Regions from separate parts of the Streptomyces sp. NPDC031365 genome, predicted to be linked through region 1. Evidence: riboswitches for the same ligand, from Rfam matches in the RefSeq annotation. Region 1 holds a riboswitch; each other region holds the start of a gene.
What was found. Region 1 has a riboswitch for cobalamin ahead of ACZ5C2_RS23285 (ribonucleoside-diphosphate reductase subunit alpha). Riboswitches for the same ligand answer to the same signal wherever they lie in the genome.
Positions count from the first base shown of each region.

Region 2: it holds a riboswitch for cobalamin, as region 1 does, so the genes downstream of both, ACZ5C2_RS12130 (energy-coupling factor ABC transporter permease) here and ACZ5C2_RS23285 (ribonucleoside-diphosphate reductase subunit alpha) in region 1, are expected to answer to the same signal.
Region 3: it holds a riboswitch for cobalamin, as region 1 does, so the genes downstream of both, ACZ5C2_RS21970 (energy-coupling factor ABC transporter permease) here and ACZ5C2_RS23285 (ribonucleoside-diphosphate reductase subunit alpha) in region 1, are expected to answer to the same signal.

Region 1 is NZ_JBVIIM010000016.1:104,444-106,634, reverse strand. It holds gene ACZ5C2_RS23290 (GNAT family N-acetyltransferase) at 1-472, shown strand, start outside; cobalamin riboswitch at 525-659, shown strand; gene ACZ5C2_RS23285 (ribonucleoside-diphosphate reductase subunit alpha) at 785-2,191, shown strand, end outside.
Region 2 is NZ_JBVIIM010000006.1:44,183-46,373, forward strand. It holds gene ACZ5C2_RS12125 (ABC transporter substrate-binding protein) at 1-576, opposite strand, end outside; cobalamin riboswitch at 779-961, shown strand; gene ACZ5C2_RS12130 (energy-coupling factor ABC transporter permease) at 992-1,702, shown strand; gene ACZ5C2_RS12135 (energy-coupling factor ABC transporter substrate-binding protein) at 1,699-2,148, shown strand; gene cbiQ (cobalt ECF transporter T component CbiQ) at 2,155-2,191, shown strand, end outside.
Region 3 is NZ_JBVIIM010000015.1:4,838-7,028, forward strand. It holds gene cbiQ (cobalt ECF transporter T component CbiQ) at 1-139, opposite strand, end outside; gene ACZ5C2_RS21965 (energy-coupling factor ABC transporter substrate-binding protein) at 146-508, opposite strand; partial or broken gene ACZ5C2_RS21970 (energy-coupling factor ABC transporter permease) at 505-1,009, opposite strand; cobalamin riboswitch at 1,040-1,223, opposite strand; gene ACZ5C2_RS21975 (hypothetical protein) at 1,422-1,907, opposite strand; gene ACZ5C2_RS21980 (golvesin C-terminal-like domain-containing protein) at 1,904-2,191, opposite strand, start outside.

The sequences.
Region 1 (2,191 bases):
GTACGCGGAGCTCGGTGAGATCACCGCGCAGGCCTATCTGCTGGACGGCCTGCTGGACTTCGGAGAGAGCGACGGCTATCTCGGTGAGCTCCGGGACGTGGCGAAGCGGGCGGCGGCCGCCGAGGTGCTGGTCGCCGAGGAGCACGGGACGGTGCTGGGCGGGGTGACCTTCGTGCCGGGTCCCGGTCCGATGGCCGACATCGCGGGGCCGGGCGAGACGGAGATGCGGATGCTTGCGGTGGCGCGCGCGGGCCGGGGCCGGGGCGCCGGGGAGGCCCTGGTGCGCGCCTGCGTCGACCGGGCGCGGGCGGCCGAAGGATGCCGGCGGATCGTGCTGTCGACGCAGCGCACCATGTACTCCGCCCACCGCATTTACGAACGGCTCGGCTTCACCCGCACCCCCGAGCGCGACTGGAACCCGCTGCCGGACCTGGACGACATCGTGCTCATCACCTACGAGTTGCCCCTCTGAGAGCAGCGCGACACAACATATGGGGCTGCCAGCAGGGCCTGACACAAGATGTATGCTCATGCTCGCTGTCGCCGCAGGGGAATCCGGTGCGAATCCGGAACTGTCCCGCAACGGTGTACCCCTCCCTGCCCACGCTGAGGTGTGCAGGGGGTCTAGTCCGAGGACCTGCCGACAGCGCGCCCGGCCGTCCGGTCCGGGTGCGTGGACGTCCGGGCCTCGCGGAATGGGCCGGTGGACGCGCGACGCCCTGTGCGCTCGTGTGCTGCCCCCAGCCCTCGTCGAGGCCCTGTGCCGAGCGAGGGAGAGCCCCACGTGACCATCGCGCCAGCCGATACGGCTCCAGCGATCGACGTGACCCGGGTGAGCGACGGTCCCGGTACCGCGCTGCTGCGGACCCTGACCGAGCTGACCGCCGACCTGCCCGACGCCGACCCCGGCCGGGTCGCCGCCGCCGCGCTGCGCGGCCGGTCCGCGGCCGCCGACGAGTCGGAGCTTCGGGACCTGGCCACCGAGGCGGCGGCCGGGCTGATCTCCGAGGACCCGGCCTACTCCCGGCTCGCCGCCCGGCTGCTGACCATCGGCATCCGCGCCGAGGCCGCCTCGCAGGACGTCACCTCGTTCACCGGGTCCGTCGCGACCGGGCACCGCGAGGGTCTGATCGCGGACCGGACCGCCGCGTTCGTCCGGCGGCACTCCGCCCGCCTGGACGCGCTCATCGACACCCGTGCCGACGACCGCTTCGGCTACTTCGGTCTGCGCACCCTGCACAGCCGCTACCTGCTGCGGCATCCGGTCACCCGCAAGGTCGTCGAGACACCCCAGCACTTCCTGCTGCGGGTCGCCGCCGGTCTCGCCGCGGACGACGGCGCCCGCTCGGTGGACGAGGTCGCCGCCCTGTACGGGCTGATGAGCCGCCTGGACTATCTGCCTTCCTCCCCCACGCTGTTCAACTCCGGCACCCGGCACCCCCAGATGTCGTCCTGCTACCTCCTGGACTCCCCCAGGGACGAGCTGGACTCGATCTACGACCGCTACCACCAGGTCGCCCGGCTCTCCAAGCACGCCGGCGGCATCGGCCTGGCCTACTCCCGCATCCGCGCCCGGGGTTCGCTGATCCGCGGCACCAACGGGCATTCCAACGGCATCGTCCCGTTCCTGAAGACGCTGGACGCCTCGGTCGCCGCCGTGAACCAGGGCGGGCGGCGCAAGGGCGCTGCGGCGGTCTACCTGGAGACCTGGCACTCGGACATCGAGGAGTTCCTGGAACTGCGTGACAACACCGGTGAGGACGCCCGCCGTACGCACAATCTGAATCTCGCGCACTGGGTGCCGGACGAGTTCATGCGCCGGGTGGACGCGGACGCGCAGTGGTCTCTGTTCTCCCCTGCGGACGTGCCGGAACTGGTCGACCTGTGGGGCGAGGAGTTCGACGCGGCGTACCGGGCCGCCGAGGCCAAGGGTCTGGCGCGCAGGACGCTCCCGGCGCGCGAGCTGTACGGCCGGATGATGCGTACCCTCGCGCAGACGGGCAACGGCTGGATGACCTTCAAGGACACCGCCAACCGCACGGCCAACCAGACCGCCGAGCCGGGCCACGTCATTCACTCCTCGAACCTGTGCACGGAGATCCTTGAGGTCACCGACGACGGGGAGACGGCGGTCTGCAACCTGGGGTCGGTCAGCCTGGGTGCCTTCGTGGCGCACGGGGACATCGACTGG
Region 2 (2,191 bases), on a different contig from region 1:
TCCGGTACCGACCGGCTCGGTGTTGAAGGCGCCCGTGTTGGGATCCTGCCTTCCGGCGATGTGCTCGGGGACGATGGGCAGGACCGTGCGGGCGGCGAAGCCCGCGTAAGGGCGGTCGAGGGTGAAGACGACCTTGTCCTCGCCGTCCGCCTCGACCTCCTCGAGGGCGGCCAGTTCACTCCGGGCGGTGTTGTTGGTCTCGTCGGCCAGAACCGTGCGGTACGTGAACACCACGTCGTCGGCGGTCAGCGGCTCACCGTCGCTGAACTTCACGCCGTCACGCAGGGTGTACGTGTAGGTGCGGCCGCCGTCGGTGATCTCGGGGAGCGTCTTCGCCAGCGCGGGCTCGAGGCCGAGGTCGGCGTTCCGGGCGAGGAGTCCGTCGAAGATCTTGGAGTTGCCGTCCTTGCCGTAACCGAGCAACGGGCTGAGGGTGTCCGGTTCGGTGGAGACCCCGATCACCACGGACTCGGCGTCCGCGCCGCCGTCCGCGCTGCCGCTGCCCGGCGCCGAGCAGGCGGTGACCACCGCGGCCAACGCCACCGCGGCCGCGCCCCGTATTCGTCGGGTCGTCATCGAACCTCACATCCCTATTGCTTAACTATCGCTGTTGCATATTAGTTGCAGCAAGGTTCTGCCCATGACGGCGGCCCTCCAGTCCTCCGCCCCGGCGGGCGACACGATGCGCGTCAAGTCCGCAGGTGCACGCCGGGCCACGAGCCTCCGGGCGCCGTCCGCGCGCCCCTGGTGACCGCTTGTCACCGGCCCGGTCCGGGCACTACTGTCACCACGCCTTGGTGACGGGAAATCGGTGCGATACCGGTGCGGCCCTCGCCACTGTGATCGGGAAGTCCGGCTCCGGCCCTCACGGGCAGCCACTGGGTTCTTCGGAACCCGGGAAGGCGGAGCACGGGCGGTGGTACCCGTCAGCCAGGAGACCGGCCAAGGCGCGTCAACCATCCACGAGGTGCTGGAGAGGGTCTGCTGAGCCATGCACATTGCCGAGGGTTTTCTGCCTCCGGTGCACGCGGTCGCCTGGGGCGTCGCGTCGGCGCCGTTCGTCGTCCACGGAGCCCGGTCACTCATCCGTGAAGTCAGGGAACATCCCGAGAGCACCCTGCTGCTGGGCGCGTCGGGAGCGTTCACGTTTGTCCTGTCCGCACTGAAACTTCCGTCCGTGACGGGGAGTTGCTCCCACCCGACCGGCACGGGACTCGGCGCGATCCTGTTCCGGCCGCCGGTCGTGGCGGTGCTGGGCACCATCACGCTGCTGTTCCAGGCGCTGCTGCTCGCCCACGGCGGGCTGACCACGCTCGGCGCCAACGTCTTCTCGATGGCGGTCGTCGGCCCGTGGGCCGGGTACGGCGTCTACCGGCTGCTGCGCCGGTACGGCCTGCCGCTGATGGGTGCCGTGTTCTGCGGCGCGTTCGTCGCCGACCTGTCGACGTACTGCGTGACGAGCGTGCAGCTGGCGCTCGCCTTCCCCGACCCGGGCAGCGGATTTCCGGGCGCCCTGGGCAAGTTCGGCTCCGTCTTCGCCGTGACGCAGATTCCGCTCGCGGTGAGCGAGGGACTGCTGACCGTACTGGTGATGCGCATGCTGGTGCAGTCGAGCAGGGGTGAACTGACCCGGCTCGGGGTGCTCGTGACAACGGTGGGTGTCCGCAAGCCGGCGGAGCGGGCCGGGGCGGTGACCCGATGAGCCGCAACGCGAAGATCAACAGCCTGCTGCTGCTTCTCGTCGCCGCGCTGGCGGTGCTGCCACTGGTGCTCGGGCTCGGCGACCACAAGGAGGAGCCGTTCACGGGTGCGGACGCCGAGGCGGAGACGGCGATCACCGAGATCGACCCGGAGTACGAACCGTGGTTCTCGCCCCTGTACGAACCGCCGTCCAGGGAGGTCGAGTCGGCGCTGTTCGCCCTCCAGGCGGCGATCGGCGCGGGCGTCCTCGCCTACTACTTCGGACTGCGGCGTGGGCGGCGGCAGGGCGAGGCGCGGGCGCTGGAGCGGGCGCTGGAGCAGCCGTCGGAGCAGCCGCGGGAGCAGCCGGGGGAGCAGCCGGGGGGCGAGGCCGGCCCTCGCCCCGGCACGGACGCCGGGGCCGGTGCGGGCGACGGCGGCGGCTCCACGTCCGCGTCGCGGGGCTGAGCCTTCGTGCTGTCGATCGACGCGGCGGCGCACAGCAGTCGCT
Region 3 (2,191 bases), on a different contig from region 1:
TCACCAGCACCAGCGCCGCGCCCGGCCAGGCCGGCAGCGAGATCGCGAGCACGGTCAGGCCGAGCCCGAGCACGGCTTTGTCCACGGGATGGCGGCGGCGCCAGCGACTGCCGTGCGCCGCCGCGTCGATGGGCAGCACGGGAGGTCAGTCCCCGTCCGCTGCCGGGCCCTTGGCGGGTTCCCCGGCATCGGCCGAGGCCGCCGCGCGGGCCCGTTCCTCGCCCTGCCGCCTGCCCCGGCGCAGGCCGAAGTAGTAGGCGAGGACGCCCGCGCCGATCGCCGCCTGGAGGGAGAACAGCCCCGACTCGATCTCCCCGGACGGCGGTTCGTACAGCGGCGAGAACCAGGGCTCGTAGTCCGGCTCGTTCTCGACGATCGCCGTCTCCGCCTCGCCGTCGGCGCCGGTGAACGGCTCCTCCTTGTGGTCGCCCAGACCGAGCGCCAGCGGCAGCACCGCCAGCGCAGCCACCGCGAGCAGCAGCAGATTGATCTTCGTGTTGCGCTTCACCGGGCCACCGCCGCACGCTTCGCGGGCCTCGCCAGCAGCACCCCGAGCCGGGTCAGCTCCCCCTTGCTGGACTGCACCAGCAGCCGCATCACCAGCACCGTCAGCAGGCCCTCGCTCACCGCGAGCGGGATCTGCGTGACGGCGAAGATGGCGCCGAACTTGCCGAGCGCGCCCAGGAACCCGCTGCCCGGGTCGGGGAACGCCAGCGCCAGCTGGACGCTGGTGACGCAGTACGTGGACAGGTCGGCGACGAACGCGCCGCCGAAGACGGCGCCCATCAGCGGCACGTCGTACCGGCGCAGCAGCCGGTAGACCCCGTATCCGGCCCAGGGGCCGACGATCGCCATGGAGAAGACGTTGGCGCCGAGCGTGGTCAGCCCGCCGTGCGCCAGCAGCAGCGCCTGGAACAGCAGCGTGATGGTGCCGAGGACCGCCATCAGCGGACGCGGCACCCCAGGCGATCGCGTGCGCCGGAGGCAGGAAACCCTCGGCTATGTGCATGGCTCAGCAGACCCTCTCCAGCACCTCGTGGATGGTTGACGCGCCTTGGCCGGTCTCCTGGCTGACGGGTACCACCGCCCGTGCCCCGCCTTCCCGGGTCCCGAAGGACCCAGTGGCTGCCCGTAAGGGCTGGAGCCGGACTTCCCGATCAAGTGGCGAGGGCCGCACCGGCATCACACCGGATTTCCCGTTCACCAAGGCGTGGTGACAGTAATCGGCCCCCGGGGGTGGTGACAAGCGGGCATCAGGGGCGCGAATCCGGGCGCACACCCGCACACCGGTGCACTCGGACACCCCGGAGGTGCCATGTCTCACACTCGACGGCCCTGGAGGAGTTCCGGTGGACCGCGGAGGGGGCCCCGGTCAGCGCCAGGCTGACCGGGGCCCCTCGTCGGTACTGTGGACGGGACTCTCAGACGTACGGCATGAAGGTGGCCACGAACAGGTTCTCGTCGCCGTCTTCCGCCGCGCTCTCGAACTCCTCACAGACCTCGGGTCGAGCGAGGCAGGGGAAGTCCTCGTAGCTCTGCACCGTCACCCCGTATTCGGGATGTTCCGCCGGAGTGTCCCCGGACAAGAGCAGCGGACCGACTCCGCCCGCTCGCGTGCTCCAGCCCGCCGACCGGAGGGACTTGGCGATGTCCTCGGCGGGATCGCCGTCCGCGGACACCGGGGAGACGGCAAGGAGGGCGAGCGATTCCTCCCAGTCGTTCCCCGGGTTCGAGGAGTGCCCTTCGGCCAGGATGCGCACATTCCCGGAAGCGGCGGACTCGACCACGTCGTCCGGCACACCGGGCAGCTGCATCCACTCACGGATGAGAATCCACCCGGCCGCCAACACGACGACGGCCACGGCCGCTCCCGTCAGGCGAAGCGTTCTTGTCCATTGCAGGATCATCCACAGTTCCTCACGACGTTGGAGCAAAAGCCGCCCGGATCCCCGTACTGAGTGGCCGGCAGCGACGACAGCCCGAACAGGTCGGACATGGACTGCCCGGTTCCGGACAGGTAGGCCATGTTCGCGTCGAACCGCGCCGATCTCCTGGAGATGATCGAGCTGCTCTGCGCCAGGTTGTCACCCGGGACGCGCAGACGGGCCGCCTCGTCGTCGCTGAGCGAGTAGCCAAGATACGCCTGCTTGGCGTTGCTGCCCCTGGTGGTGTCCACCTTCAGTTTCAGGAC